DNA from 2 places in the Streptomyces sp. AHU1 genome. Region 2 is predicted to be linked to the other one. Evidence: riboswitches for the same ligand, from Rfam matches in the RefSeq annotation. Region 2 holds a riboswitch; the other holds the start of a gene.

Region 1 (7,395 bases), 2.8 Mb from region 2:
GCGAGTCGCTCGGGGTTGGTGACGAACAGGTCGTCGCCGACGAGCTGGACCTTGTCGCCGAGCTTGTCGGTGATGACCTTCCAGCCGGCCCAGTCGTCCTCGAACAGCGGGTCCTCGATGGAGACGAGCGGGTACGCCGCCACGAGCTCCTCGTAGTACTCGGTCATCTCGGCGGCCGAGCGGGACTTGCCCTCGAACTCGTACACGCCGTCCTTGTAGAACTCGGACGCGGCGACGTCGAGCGCGAGCGCGATCTGCTCGCCGGGGACGTAACCGGCCTGCTTGATGGCCTCGAGGATGAGGTCGAGCGCGGCGCGGTTGGAGTCCAGGTTCGGGGCGAAGCCGCCCTCGTCGCCGAGGCCGGTGGACAGGCCCTTGGACTTCAGGACGGACTTGAGGGTGTGGTAGACCTCGGTGCCCCAGCGCAGGGCCTCGGAGAAGGACTCCGCGCCGATCGGGGCGATCATGAACTCCTGGATGTCCACGTTGGAGTCGGCGTGCGAGCCGCCGTTCAGGATGTTCATCATCGGAACGGGCAGCAGGTGCGCGTTCGGGCCGCCCAGGTAGCGGAAGAGCGGCAGGTCGGACGCCTCGGAGGCGGCGTGCGCGACGGCGAGCGAGACGCCGAGGATGGCGTTGGCGCCGAGCGAGCCCTTGTTGTCGGTGGCGTCCAGGTCGAACATCGCCTGGTCGATCAGGCGCTGCTCGGTGGCGTCGTAGCCGACGAGCTCCGGGCCGATCTGCTCGATCACGGCGAGGACGGCCTTCTCGACGCCCTTGCCCTGGTAGCGGTTGGGGTCACCGTCGCGGAGCTCGATGGCCTCGAAGGCTCCGGTGGAGGCGCCGGACGGGACGGCGGCACGACCCGTGCTGCCGTCGTCGAGGCCGACCTCGACCTCGACCGTGGGGTTGCCTCGGGAGTCCAGGATTTCCCGGGCTACGACGACGTCGATGGACGGCACGAGCATCTCCTTTATGGGATGTGACGCGGTACGCGGGGCTCGGCAGCCCCGTGGGATGAGCCTAACCGGCCCACGGGGATCGGCCAGCGACCGACCGCCCCTCGGGCGAAACCGAGCGTACGTATTGTTCCTGAACGGAACAAAAAAAGGAAATAAAAAGAACCCCGCTCCGGCGCGTGCGGGGGAACACGCGCCGGAGCGGGGAGCCCGTGGGGACGGGGCCTCGCGGGCCTCCGGTACGGAGGTCGCGCGAGAGAGCGGCCCTCGGCCGGGAAGACGCCGACCGGAGCTGGGGCCGGGGCCGTCCTCCGCCGAGGACGGCCACGTCAGCCCGCCTGCCGCACCGTTCAGCGCAGGTGCAGCTGCTGGCCCGGGTAGATGAAGTCGGCGTCGGCGACGATGTCCTTGTTCAGCTTGAACAGCTTCTGCCAGCCGCCCTTGACGTGCTTCTTCTCGGCGATCGAGCTGAGGGTGTCACCCTTGACGACCTTGTACTCGCCGTCGCCCTTCTTGACCTTCTTGCCGGTCGGGGTGGTGACGGTCTTCTGGACGGCGGGGCGCTCCGCGGAACGGGCGGCGTGCTGCTCCGCCGTACGGGTGGAGGGCTGTTCCGTCGCACGGGTGGCGGGAGCGCTCTGCGAGCCGCTCGACGACGAGGAGGAGGGGGTGGACGGGGCCGCCGGGGCCGAGCCGCCGCCGTACGGGGTGCTCGACAGGCCGACACCGCAGGTCGGCCAGGCGCCCTTGCCCTGCGCGGCGAGGACCTTCTCGCCGATGGCGATCTGCTGCGACTTCGAGGCCTGGTCGGCGGTCGCGGCGTAGGCGGTGCCGCCGTACGCGGCCCAGGTGGAGGACGAGAACTGCAGGCCGCCGTAGTAACCGTTGCCGGTGTTGATCGACCAGTTGCCGCCGGACTCGCACTGGGCGACGGCGTCCCACTCGGAGGCGGTGGCGGCGGAGGCGCTGCCGGCCGCCATCAGCGGGGCGGCGATGGCGGCGCCGGTGACGCCGGCGATCGCGGCGACACGGGTGGCCTTGTTGGGACGACGGTGCTTGCCCTTGCCGGAAAACAGCATGGAGTGATCCCCTCACCGACGCCTGCGAGGTGAGCTGTCGGGTTCGGGCCGGTTGAGTTGCCCGGCCGCACGCCTTCGGTCCCGTCTCCAGGACGTCCGGCACGCGGCTTCACCCCAAGCCGTTCCCGGGCGTCTCTCAACTCCCGGTCCCGGCGCTTACCTTGGGTCCCCCGCTCCTGCCCACGGCGCATGACGCGACGACTGTTCCCGTACGGCCGTCGGCAGGATTCGGCGTTGCGACCGTCGGGGCCCGCTGTGGCGAGCGGTCACGACCGTAAGCAGTGAACCGAGGGAAATTCAAAGACGATCAGGGCTTCTGAGACTCATGTCTCACTTGCGCCAAATAGGACATTCCACAGCGAACTATGACGCGAACTCCCGCTAGTTCTGGGCCGTTTCGGCGTCGGCGGCAATGCTCCGACCAGGGACGACGAGGCCGGGACCGCTGTCGGCCGCCACCTTGTCCACGGTGAGCAGCTCGCCACCCTCGTCCCCGGAGTCGGAAGAGGCGGAATCGCTCCAGAGGCTGTCCACGACCTCCGCGATGTACGAGTTGCCGACGGCACCGCTCGGGAGGCCCGGAGTGCTCGCGGCGTGCCGCCCGGCGGAGGCCTCGGCACGGCTGTCGGCCGCGCTCTCCGCGGCGTCCGCGCCGCGGTGCCGCCCGGTGCCGGCGCCCGGCGTGGCGGAGGCGTCCGAAGAGGCTTCCTTCCGTCCGGAGTTGGCCGATTCGTCGCTCTTGCCGTTCTTGCCGTTCTTGCCGTTCTTGCCGCTCTTGCCGGCCTTCGCGTCCGAGTCGTCGGAGCTCTGCGAGGCGCTGGGCTTCGCGGTGCCGTCGGCCGCGTCCGAGGAGTCATCCGAACCGGCGGAAGCGGAGGAACCCGCCGAAGGGGACGAACTGGGCGAAGTGGCCAGGCCGGACGAAACGTACGAGCCGGACTCGCCCCCGGTGTTCGACGAGTCGCCGGCCACGCCCGTGTCGACGCTGACCTCGCCCGAGCCCTTGCCGAGCCCGGAGAGCGGCCCACAGGTGGGCCAGGCCGCGAGACCCGAGTCGGCGAGCACCTTCTCGGCGACGGCTATCTGCTGCGAGCGGCTGGCCTGGTCGGCCGTCGGGGCGTACTCGAGGCCGCCGTGCGCCTCCCAGTTGGCCTGGTCGAGCTGGAGGCCGCCGTAGTAGCCGTTGCCCTGGTTGGAGCTCCACGCGCCACCGCTCTCGCACTGCGCCACCTTGTCCCAGGTGTTCCCGTCGGCCGCGCTCGCGCTCGCCGCGGCGAGCAACGGGATGGCGATCGCCGATCCGGTCACCCCTGCGGCGACGATGAGTGCCGGGGCCTGACGAGGGCGACGGTGACGGCCGTTCCCGGAGAGCATGCGAGAGCCTTTCGAGCGACAGCGGGGGAGCAACGCGGCTCCCGCCAAGCGAGAAGCGCAGGCGCCGCGTTGATGGGTGAAGGTAGTCGCAGTCGAACGCTGGTTACAAGTCGATGCAGTACAGATCACGCGAAGATCACAGACTTGATGGAGCGTCATGTTCCGGTAGCGGTAGGAGCGCTCTTTCCGGTATGCGGAAGGGCTCGTTCGGCGGGGACACCGAAGGGTCGCCGATGAACCGATCAAGGCCTATTTGACCGGGGTGAACTCCACCGGAAGCGTGCGCAATCCACGCATAATGAGCCCTCCGCGCCAGCGCAAATCGGCCGATTCCCCGGCGAGTTGGATGTCGGGAAGTCGCTCGAGGAGCGTGCCGAGCGCGGTCTGCCCCTCCAGCCGGGCGAGCGGCGCGCCCAGGCAGTAGTGGATGCCGTGGCCGTAGCCCAAGTGCTGAAGGTCACGTCGGGAGAGATCGAGCGTGTCCGGATCCTGGAAGCGTTCGGGGTCGCGGTCCGCGGCGGCGAGGACCACGAGCACGGGGTCGCCGGCCGCGATGTCCTGCCCGCCGATCCGCACGTCCTCGGTCGCGAACCGCCAGGTGGCCAGTTCCACGGGCCCGTCGTAGCGCAGGAGTTCCTCGACGCCCGTCTCCAGCAGCCCGCTCTCCCCGGCCGCGAGGGAGGCCTGCAGGCGCGCCCGCTGCCCGGGGTGGGTCAGGAGGGCGTGCATCCCGTTCCCGATGAGGTTGACCGTGGTCTCGAACCCGGCGAAGAGCAGGATGAAGGCCATGGCGGCGGCCTCGTTCTCGGTGAGGTGCTCGCCGTGGTCGGAGGCGCGGATGAGACCGGAGATGAGGTCCTCGCCGGGCTCGGGCTCCGCGGTCAGCGCCTCGCGCTTGCGGTGGATGAGTTCGGCGAGGTACCCGCGCATCTTCTTCACGGACCGGGCGACCCCGCCCCTGGGCCCGCCGCCGTGCCGGATCATCATTCCCGCCCAGTCCCGGAAGTCGTCCTGGTCCTCGCGCGGGACGCCGAGCAGGTCGCAGATGGCGTAGATGGGGAGCGGGAAGGCGAACTCGTGGATGAGGTCCGCGGAACCCCTGGCCGCGAACCCGGCGATGAGCTGGTCCGTCAGCTCCTGCACCCGGGGGGCGAACTCGGCCACGCGCCGGGGCGTGAACGCCTTGCTGACGAGCCGCCGCAGCCGGGTGTGGTCCGGCGGGTCGATGTTCAGCAGGTGCGTCATCAGCTCGGCCTTGCGCTCCCCGGGGATCCCGGTCCGGCCCTTGGCGTGCGCGGGCTCGTCGTGGTGCGCGGGGTTCTTGGACAGCCGCTGGTCGGCGAGCGTCTGTTTGGCGTCGGCGTACCGCGTGACGAGCCAGGCCTCCACCCCGCTGGGCAGCCGGGTGCGGTGCACGGGCGCGTGCTCCCTGAGCCAGGCGTAGGCCGGGTAGGGGTCGGTGGCGAACTCCCAGGTGAAGAGTTCGGGGGCGGCGCTTGCGGAAGCTTCGTGCTCGGTCACTCCCCGACGGTATCCGCAGGGAGCGGCGGCCTCTTGGCCGCGGGGCGCCGGTGGGCACCCCGCGGACCACGGCGTCCACGGAAGGCACCGCCGACCGCGGGAGGCGGCGCCCCTCCGCCCCGGACCGCCCGGCACACCGCCGCCCCGGCCCCGGGCCCGCCACCGCCCTGGCCCTCGCCCCCGTCCCGGCCACCGGGCACGCCGTCGTCCTGGTCCTAGCCGTCGTGCTCGCCGTCGTCCTCGTGGCCGTGGTGATCGTCGTCCTCGTGGCCGTCGCCGTCCTTGCCGGGTTCCCCGAGGCCCTCCGCCCCGCGGATCGCGTCACGGTACGTCCGTGCCGCCGCCCGCAGCGCCGCCTCGGGGTCGACGCCCTCGGCCTCGGCCCGGACGGCCAGCGCCAGCAGTTCGTACCCCACGCCCGCCCCGGCGGGCAGCGGGACGTCGAGTCCCGCCGTACGCGCCCGGGACGACAGCTTGGCCGACAGCGCGAGGCCCGGCTGGCCGAGCGGTATGCCCTGGGTGACGGAGGAACGCCGCTTCTCCTCGGCCTTGGTGCGCAGCCAGTGCTCCCGGACCTCCTCGGGCGTCGTGGCCGTCTCGTCGCCGAACACATGAGGGTGCCGGCGGATCAGCTTGGCGACGATCCCGCCGGCCACGTCGTCGATCGAGAACGGGGCCTCCGTGTCGTCCTCGGCGATCCGGGAGTGGAACACGACCTGGAGCAGGACGTCACCGAGTTCCTCCCGCAGCTCGTCCCGGTCGCCCTCCTCGATGGCCTCGACGAGTTCGTACGCCTCCTCCAGGCCGTACTTCGCCAGTCCCTCGTGCGTCTGCCGGGACGACCAGGGGCACTCGGCGCGGATGCGGTCCATCACCTGGACGAGGTCGAGCAGGCGGGCGCCCGGCAGGTCGTACGAGGCGGGCAGCAGCTCCAGGTCCGGCATCCGGGTGCGACCGGAACCCGCCAGGCGGGCCAGACCGTCGGTGAGCCGGGGTTCGCCCTCACCGGTGGCGACGACGACCACCGAGCGGCCGCCCGCGCACGCGTCGACCAGCTCCCGCGCGGTCGGGGCCTCCTCGTCGACCTCGATGCCCGCCTCGCGCAGATACGGCACCTGCGGGTGCGCGCCGTCCGAGCACAGCACCCGGTCGGCACCGCGCAGCGCCTGCCAGGCCGGCCAGGACAGCAGGCCGGGCGCGACACGGTGGCTGGTGGTGAGCAGGACGATACGGCCGGGGTCGGCGGCGCCCGCGCCGTCGGCGGTCATGCCGGCCGCGGTCCCCTCGCCGCCCTGGGCGGTCCCGGTCGGTTCACTGGTTGCGTTCACCCCTCGAACGTAACCCACACCGCAGGCACCCCCGGAGTTGTCCACAGGGCCCGGGGACACGGCCGGTCCGCCGGCCCGCGGGACCGGTCACGCGGGCCGCACGGGATCACGCGGGCTGCGCGAGGTCACGCGGGCCGCACGGGATCACGCGGGCTGCGGGCTCGCCGGAGCGGACACCTCGCGCACCCACGGCGTCCTCGCGTCGACGCGGCTGCTCTTCTGGACGTCCCAGGTGCCGTAACGCGGGTTCAGGTCGACGTGCAGCTCCTTGGACGCGGCGGACATCGCCTTCCAGAAGGCGGCCTTGCCGTCGGTGGTGTTCATGTCGACACCGAGGGCGGAGGCGAGCTTGCGGGCCTCGATCTCGGTGCGCAGGCTGTCGTCGAGACGCCTGGGCGCCACGCCGTAGTTCGACAGCCAGGCCGTCTCCAGCGCCTTCGGGCCGCCCGCCTGCTGTTCGAGGGCCGAGCGCATCTGCTGGGTGTCCTTGCGGGTGACGGTCACCCCGGCGTTCTTCGCCGCCCGGTCCAGGACCCGGTCCAGGACCAGTCCGTGCAGCGTGTCCCGGGTGAGGGTGCCGGTGCTCGCGACCACCTGCGCGTACTGGGCGTCGTCCTTGCTGGCGGCCCGCTGCGCCGAGCGCACCTCGTCGACCCGGCCCTGGAGCTCCGCGACGGTGATCCGGCTGTCGCCGACGACGGCCGCCGCGCCCGGATGGGCGTCACCGCCGCAGCCGGTGAGCAGGGGGGCCGCGGCGGCGATCGCGGCGGAGAGGACGAGCGCGGTGCGACGACGGCGGTGCAAGGAAGCCTCCCGAGGAGATTGTGCGGCGGTGCACAAAGTCTTGCGGTGATCGATGGTAGGCAGTGGCCCGCCTCTCGGCCAGCCATTCGACCAACGATTCACGACGACTTCGGGCACCGCCGGACACGCCCCCGCCTCGCGGAACGGCCACGGTCCCGCCCGTACGGGTGACCGCGGCCGGGTGGCCGCCCGGCCGCGGCCGTCCCGCTCCGTCCCGCGACCGTCCGCGCGTCAGCCGGTGATGGCGACCGGCGCGTCCCAGGCGTCGCGGTCCACGGTGATCGTGTAGGCGCCGCGGGTCTCCTTGCTGTTGACCATGTACTGGTGGGC
Region 2 (7,395 bases):
CAGGCGATCTTGCGGCGCAGCTGGGCGAGCGTGGAGGTCAGCGCGGGACTTCCCGACGCCTGCGCCAGCGTCTCGTGGAACCAGCCGCCCAGCGAGCGCAGATCCTCGCTGTTCCCTTTCCTGGAACGCTCCTGCCCGAGCCTGACCAGGCCTCGCAGCACCTTGAGGTGGGCCTCCGTACGCCGCTGCGCGGCCCTCGCGGCACCCAGCGGTTCCAGCAGCATGCGCATCTCCAGGAGGTCCGCGGCCTCCTGTTCGGTGGGCTCCGCGACGCACGCGCCCGCGTGCCGTCGGGTGACCACGAAGCCTTCGGCCTCCAGGGTGCGCAGGGCCTCGCGGACGGGGACGCGGGAGACGCCGTAGCGCCGCGCGAGCAGTTCCTCGGTGAGTCGGCCGCCGCGTCCGTAGACACCCGCGACGATGTCGTCACGGATCGCCGTGCACACCGAGTGCGCCGGAATACGCATGACCGACCTCCGCTTTAATCCCCGCGAAACGTCATCGATTGACGCTTGTTCAGTGACTCTATTGCAGGAAGCCGGAATTTCCGATGGCGGGCCCGAATCCATGGATATTTTTTGGACAGACGACCTCCGGAAACGACGATGCCCCGGCTCGGTGAGCCGGGGCATCGAAAGCGGCGGAGAAGCCGCGAAGCGGTCGTCAGACGTTGACGCCGTGCGAGCGCAGGTACGCGACCGGGTTGATGTCCGAGCCGTACTCCGCGGTCGTACGGGCCTCGAAGTGGAGGTGCGGTCCCGTGGTGTTGCCGGTGTCACCGGAGAGGCCGATCTGCTGTCCCGGAGTGACCGTCTGGCCCACGGACACACCGATGGACGACAGGTGGCCGTACATGGTGTACGTGCCGTCGTGCATCTTGATCACCACTTGATTGCCGTAGGCGCCGCCGTCTCCGGCCGTGACGATCGTGCCCGCGCCGACGGCGTGGACCGGGGTTCCGGTCGCGGCGTGGAAGTCGACGCCGGTGTGGCTGCCGGACGACCAGAGGGCGCTGCTGGCCTGGTAGCCGGTGGAGACGTACGAACCGGTGATCGGCATGACGAAGGTGTTCAGGCGCTTGCGCTCGGCCTCGCGGGCGGCGCGCTCCTTGGCCTCACGGAGCTTCACGGCCTGCTCCGCCGCCTGCTTGCGCGCGGTCTGCTCGGCCTGCTTGCGGGCGGCGGCCTCGTCGGCGGCGAGCTGCTGCGCGAAGGCCTGGGCGTCGATCTGGTCGGCGACCGTGTCGCCGACGGTGACGGCCTGGGTCAGCCCCGTCTGCGTCTGCTCGACGGAAGCCTCGGCGGCGAGCGCGGGGGCGGCCAGGGTTCCGACCACACCGGTGGTGGTGAGCGCCGCGACCCCGACGGCGGTCGTGGTCGTGCTGTGCACGCGGCTCGGACGACGGTGCTTGCCGGTGCCACAGGAGAACGCCATGTAGAGGCTGGTCCTTTCCTTCCCTCTCGCCTACCGGGTTAGCTGACGGGTTCGGAGCAGGAAGGTCTCCTACGGACCCCCTCGGGGAGAGGGCGTCCGATTCACCCCAGGGACTGCGTGTGGGTCCCCGGCTCCCCTGGCTCGCGCCATGGGGACTCGGCGATGACTGTCCGGTGCCGCGGGCGCGGCGCACTGCCTGACGAACAGCCGGAACGACGCTATGCGGGGCGTCGTTCGAACAACAAACGGATCACGATTTTTGTAACGCATCCCACAGGGCAGAAGGGCAACCGCCGTACGAATGTGGACATCTCGCGAGGGGCGTACGGGAAAAGGAGGGCCCTGACGGCTCTTCAGCCGTCAGGGCCCTCCTGGGTCGCACGGGTTCTACTCGGCCGCCACCACGGTGACTTCACCGATTCCGAGGGCCCTGACCGGCTCCGCGATCTGCGCCGCGTCACCCACCAGGACGGTCACCAGACGGTCCGTCGGGAAGGCGCTCACGGCCGCCGCGGTCGCCTCCACGGTGCCGGTGGCGGCCAGTTGCCGGTAGAGCGTCGCCTGGTAGTCGTCCGGCAGGTGCTGCTCGACCTGGTCCGCGAGGGTGCTCGCGACGGCCGCCGCCGTCTCGAACTTGAGGGGCGCGACACCCACCAGGTTCTGCACGGCGACGTCGCGCTCCGCGTCGGTCAGTCCCTCGGCCGCGAGGGTGCGCAGCACCTTCCACAGGTCGTCGAGCGCCGGACCGGTGTTGGGGGTGTCGACCGAGCCGCTGATGGCGAGCATCGCGGCTCCCGTGCCGTCCGGCGCGGAGCGCAGGACCTGGCCGAAGGCCCGTACGCCGTAGGTGTAGCCCTTCTCCTCGCGCAGGACGCGGTCGAGGCGCGAGGTGAGGGTGCCGCCCAGGCAGTACGTGCCGAGGACCTGGGCGGGCCACACGCGGTCGTGCCGGTCGGCGCCGACACGGCCGATGAGCAGCTGCGTCTGGACGGCGCCGGGACGGTCGACGATGATCACGCGGCCGGTGTCGTCGGCGCTCACCGGCGGCACGGGAAGGGGCTCGGCGGACGAGCCGGTCCAGGATCCGAGCGTGTCGGCGAGCAGCTCGTCGAGATCGACACCGGTCAGGTCGCCGACGACGACGGCGGTGGCCGTGGCGGGACGCACGTGCTTCTCGTAGAAGGCACGGACGCCCGCCGCGTCGATGTTCCGGACGGTCTCCTCCGTGCCCTGGCGCGGGCGCGCCATGCGCGCGCTGGCCGGGAACAGTTCCTTGGAGAGTTCCTTGGCGGCACGGCGGGCCGGGTTGGCCGTCTCGTGCGGGATCTCGTCCAGCCGGTTGGTCACCAGCCGCTCGACCTCGCTGTCCGCGAACGCGGGGGCCCGCAGGGCGTCGGCGAGCAGGCCGAGTGCCTTGGCCAGGCGCGAGACGGGCACTTCGAGGGACAGGCGTACGCCGGGGTGGTCGGCGTGCGCGTCGAGCGTGGCGCCGCAGCGCTCCAGCTCGGCGGCGAAGTCCTCGGCGGAGTGCTTGTCGGTGCCCTCGGAGAAGGCGCGCGCCATGATCGTGGCGATGCCGTCCAGGCCCGCGGGCTCGGCGTCCAGCGGCGCGGCGAGGATCACCTCGACGGCGACGACCTGCTGGCCGGGGCGGTGGCAGCGCAGCACGGTCAGGCCGTTGTCCAGGGTGCCGCGCTCGGGGGCGGGGAACGCCCACGGCTTGGGCTGTCCGGCCTGGGGCTGCGGGTGGAAGTCCATGGTGGCGAGCTCGGTCACTTCGCCGCCTCCTCGTCGGTCTCGTCGGCGGAGTCAGCCGCGTCGGCGGCTTCGGCGGCGGTCGGCTCGTAGACGAGCACCGCCCGGTTGTCGGGACGCAGGCGGGCCCGGGCGGCCTCCCGGACCTCCTCCGCGGTGACGTCGAGGACGCGCTGCACGGCGGTCAGGGCGAGCTGCGGGTCACCGAACAGGACGGCGTAGCGGCACAGTTCGTCGGCACGGCCCGCGACCGTGCCGAGCCGGTCCAGCCATTCGCGCTCCAACTGGGCCTGGGCGCGCTCCATCTCCTCGGCCGTGGGGCCCTCCTCGGCGAACCGGGCGAGCTCCTCGTCGACGGCGGCCTCGATGACCGGGACCTCTACGTCGCCGGACGTCTTCACGTCCAGCCACCCCAGGGAGGGCGCCCCCGCGAGCCGCAGCAGACCGAATCCGGCCGCGACGGCGGTACGGTCACGGCGCACGAGCCGGTTGTAGAGCCGGGAGGACTCGCCGCCGCCGAGGACGGTCAGCGCCAGGTCGGCCGCGTCACACGCGCGCGTGCCGTCCTCCGGGAGCCGGTAGGCGGCCATCAGGGCACGCGCCGGGACGTCCTCCTCGACGACCTCGCGCACCTGCTCACCGATGATGTCGGGCAGCGAGCCGTCCCGCGGGGCGGGCTTGCCGTCGTGCCCGGGGATGGAACCGAAGTACTTCTCGACCCAGGCGAGCGTCTGCTCCGGGTCGATGTCGCCGACGACCGACAGGACCGCGTTGTTGGGCGCGTAGTTGGTGCGGAAGAACGCGCGGGCGTCCTCCAGGGTGGCCGCGTCCAGATCCGCCATCGACCCGATCGGGGTGTGGTGGTACGGGTGGCCCTCGGGGTACGCGAGCGCGGTGAGCTTCTCGAACGCGGTTCCGTACGGAACGTTGTCGTAGCGCTGCCGGCGCTCGTTCTTCACCACGTCGCGCTGGTTCTCCATGGACTCGTCGTCCAGCGCCTCGAGCAGCGATCCCATGCGGTCGGCCTCCAGCCAGAGGGCGAGCTCCAGCTGGTGGGCGGGCATGGTCTCGAAGTAGTTGGTGCGCTCGAAGCTCGTCGTGCCGTTGAGCGAGCCGCCGGCGCCCTGGACGAGTTCGAAGTGGCCGTTGCCGTGGACCTGCTTGGAACCCTGGAACATCAGGTGCTCGAAAAGGTGGGCGAGTCCGGTCCGGCCCTTGACCTCGTGGCGCGAGCCGACGTCGTACCAGAGGCAGACCGCGGCGACCGGGGTCAGATGGTCCTCGGAGAGCACCACGCGCAGGCCGTTGGCCAGGCGGTGCTCGGTCGCTGTCAGACCGCCGGAGCCTGCCTCAGCTGTGGCCGTGTGACCCATGGGCATGTACGTCCCTTCGATCGCGGAACTGCGTCATTCCTGTCGGTCCTGCCACTGTATGCAAGCGCGCGGACGCCTGGCGAAGTTCCCGCACCGCGTACGCCGAGAGCGAGACTTGCGCGTGTCCCCCGCGCACCCGGGAAACCCTTCCGGGAACCACCGCGAACGCGTCCGGGGACCGTCCGGCACCGGGCCACGAACGCCTCCGGGGGCTGTCCGGCCCCGGGCTCGGCGGCCGCCCGGCACCGGTCCCGAAGCCGCCCGCGGAGCGCGCCGGGGAGGCGCTACGGACGGGTCGCGGTCGGCGTTGTCAGTGGGGCGGTCCACAATGGTGCGCGTCAGCACCCGTTCATGCCCCGGCAGAGACTGTGAAGGAGCCGCAGCAGCGATGGCCCGCCGCAGCACGAAGACCCCGCCGCCCGACGACTCGTACGAGGAGAAGATCCTCGACATCGACGTCGTGGACGAGATGCAGGGCTCCTTCCTCGAATACGCGTACTCGGTCATCTACTCGCGAGCCCTGCCGGACGCCCGCGACGGCCTCAAGCCGGTCCACCGCCGCATCGTGTACCAGATGAACGAGATGGGCCTGCGCCCCGACCGCGGCTACGTGAAGTGTGCCCGTGTCGTCGGCGAGGTCATGGGTAAGCTGCACCCGCACGGCGACGCGTCGATCTACGACGCCCTGGTGCGCCTGGCGCAGCCCTTCTCCATGCGTCTGCCCCTGGTCGACGGCCACGGCAACTTCGGTTCGCTCGGCAACGACGACCCGCCGGCCGCGATGCGTTACACCGAGTCCCGGATGGCCGACGCGACGTCGCTGATGACCGAGTCGATCGACGAGGACACCGTCGACTTCACGCCCAATTACGACGGCCAGGAGCAGGAGCCGGTGGCCCTCCCGGCCGCTTTCCCGAACCTGCTGGTCAACGGCTCGTCGGGCATCGCCGTCGGCATGGCCACCAACATGCCGCCGCACAACCTGGGCGAGGTCATCGCCGCCGCCCGGCACCTCATCCGCTACCCGGGGGCCGACCTCGAGACGCTGATGAAGCACATCCCGGGACCCGACCTGCCCACCGGCGGCCGGATCGTCGGCCTCTCCGGGATCAGGGACGCGTACGAGTCGGGCCGCGGCACCTTCAAGATCCGCGCCACGGTGTCGGTGGAGGACGTCACGGCGCGCCGCAAGGGCCTCATCGTCACCGAGCTGCCCTTCACCGTGGGTCCGGAGAAGGTGATCTCCAAGATCAAGGACCTGGTCGGCTCGAAGAAGCTCCAGGGCATCGCCGACGTCAAGGACCTCACCGACCGTGCGCACGGCCTGCGCCTGGTCATCGAGATCAAGAACGGCTTCGTGCCGGAGGCGGTCCTCGAACAGCTCTACAAGCTGACGCCGATGGAGGAGTCCTTCGGCATCAACAACGTGGCGCTGGTGGACGGCCAGCCGCTCACCCTGGGCCTCAAGGAGCTGCTGGAGGTCTACCTCGACCACCGCTTCGACGTCGTGCGCCGCCGCAGCGAGTTCCGCCGCGGCAAGAAGCGCGACCGGCTGCACCTGGTCGAGGGTCTGCTCGTCGCCCTCCTGGACATCGACGAGGTCATCCGCCTCATCCGCTCCAGCGACAACTCGGCGCAGGCCAAGGAACGGCTGGTCGAGCGCTTCTCCCTCTCCGAGATCCAGACGCAGTACATCCTGGACACGCCGCTGCGCCGGCTCACCCGGTTCGACCGCATCGAGCTGGAGTCGGAGCGCGACCGCCTCAACGGCGAGATCGACGAGCTGACCGGCATCCTGGAGTCGGACACGGAGCTGCGCAAGCTCGTCTCCGGCGAACTGGCCGCGGTGGCCAAGAAGTTCGGCACCGACCGGCGCACGGTGCTCCTGGAGTCCGCGGGCGCGCCGGCCGCGACCGTCCCGCTCCAGGTCGCCGACGACCCGTGCCGCGTCCTGCTGTCCTCCACGGGACTGCTGGCGCGTACGATGACCGCCGCCCCCTTCGGGCAGGACCCTGACGGCAAGCGCACCAAGCACGACGTGATCGTCTCCGCGGTGTCCGCGACGGCACGCGGCGAGATCGGTGCCGTCACGTCCCTGGGCCGTCTCCTGCGCCTGAACGTGATCGACCTCCCGCAGCTGCCCGAGACGGCGTCGGCGCCCAATCTCTCCGGGGGCGCTCCGGTCGCGGAGTTCCTGTCCTCCCTCGAGCCGGACGAGACGGTGGTCTGTCTGACGACGCTCGACGAGGCGTCGCCGGGCCTCGCGATCGGCACGGAGCAGGGTGTCGTCAAGCGTGTGGTGCCCGACTACCCCTCGAACAAGGAGGAGTTGGAGGTCATCACCCTCAAGGAGGGCGACCGGATCGTCGGCGCCGTCGAGCTGCGCACCGGCGAGGAGGACCTGGTCTTCATCACGGACGACGCCCAGCTGCTGCGCTACCAGGCCTCGCAGGTACGTCCGCAGGGCCGTGCCGCGGGCGGCATGGCGGGCATCAAGCTGACGGACGGCGCGAAGGTGATCTCGTTCACCGCGGTCGACCCGGCGGTCGACGCGGTGGTGTTCACGGTGGCGGGTTCGCGCGGGACGCTGGACGACTCCGTCCAGACCACGGCCAAGCTGACTCCCTTCGACCAGTACCCGCGCAAGGGCCGCGCCACGGGTGGTGTGCGCTGCCAGCGGTTCCTGAAGGGCGAGGACTGTCTGTCGCTGGCCTGGGCCGGTGCGGCGCCGGGGCGTGCGGCGCAGAAGACCGGTATGCCCGTCGACCTGCCGGTGATCGACCCGCGCCGTGACGGTTCGGGCGTGTCGCTGGGCAAGCCCGTGTCGGTGGTG

What was found. Region 2 has a riboswitch for cyclic di-AMP ahead of ACICHK_RS29455 (M23 family metallopeptidase). Riboswitches for the same ligand answer to the same signal wherever they lie in the genome.
Region 1: another riboswitch for cyclic di-AMP. It lies ahead of ACICHK_RS17140 (transglycosylase family protein); the one in region 2 lies ahead of ACICHK_RS29455 (M23 family metallopeptidase).

What each region holds. Positions count from the first base shown of each region.
Region 1 is NZ_CP174283.1:3,833,410-3,840,804, forward strand. It holds gene eno (phosphopyruvate hydratase) at 1-968, opposite strand, end outside; gene ACICHK_RS17140 (transglycosylase family protein) at 1,310-2,038, opposite strand; cyclic di-AMP (ydaO/yuaA leader) riboswitch at 2,043-2,236, opposite strand; gene ACICHK_RS17145 (transglycosylase family protein) at 2,420-3,346, opposite strand; gene ACICHK_RS17150 (cytochrome P450) at 3,662-4,933, opposite strand; gene ACICHK_RS17155 (nucleoside triphosphate pyrophosphohydrolase) at 5,149-6,201, opposite strand; gene ACICHK_RS17160 (SurA N-terminal domain-containing protein) at 6,406-7,065, opposite strand; gene ACICHK_RS17165 (glycoside hydrolase domain-containing protein) at 7,297-7,395, opposite strand, start outside.
Region 2 is NZ_CP174283.1:6,615,969-6,623,363, reverse strand. It holds gene ACICHK_RS29460 (GntR family transcriptional regulator) at 1-467, opposite strand, end outside; gene ACICHK_RS29455 (M23 family metallopeptidase) at 664-1,434, opposite strand; cyclic di-AMP (ydaO/yuaA leader) riboswitch at 1,447-1,606, opposite strand; gene ACICHK_RS29450 (M16 family metallopeptidase) at 1,822-3,210, opposite strand; gene ACICHK_RS29445 (M16 family metallopeptidase) at 3,207-4,562, opposite strand; gene ACICHK_RS29440 (DNA topoisomerase (ATP-hydrolyzing) subunit A) at 4,951-7,395, shown strand, end outside.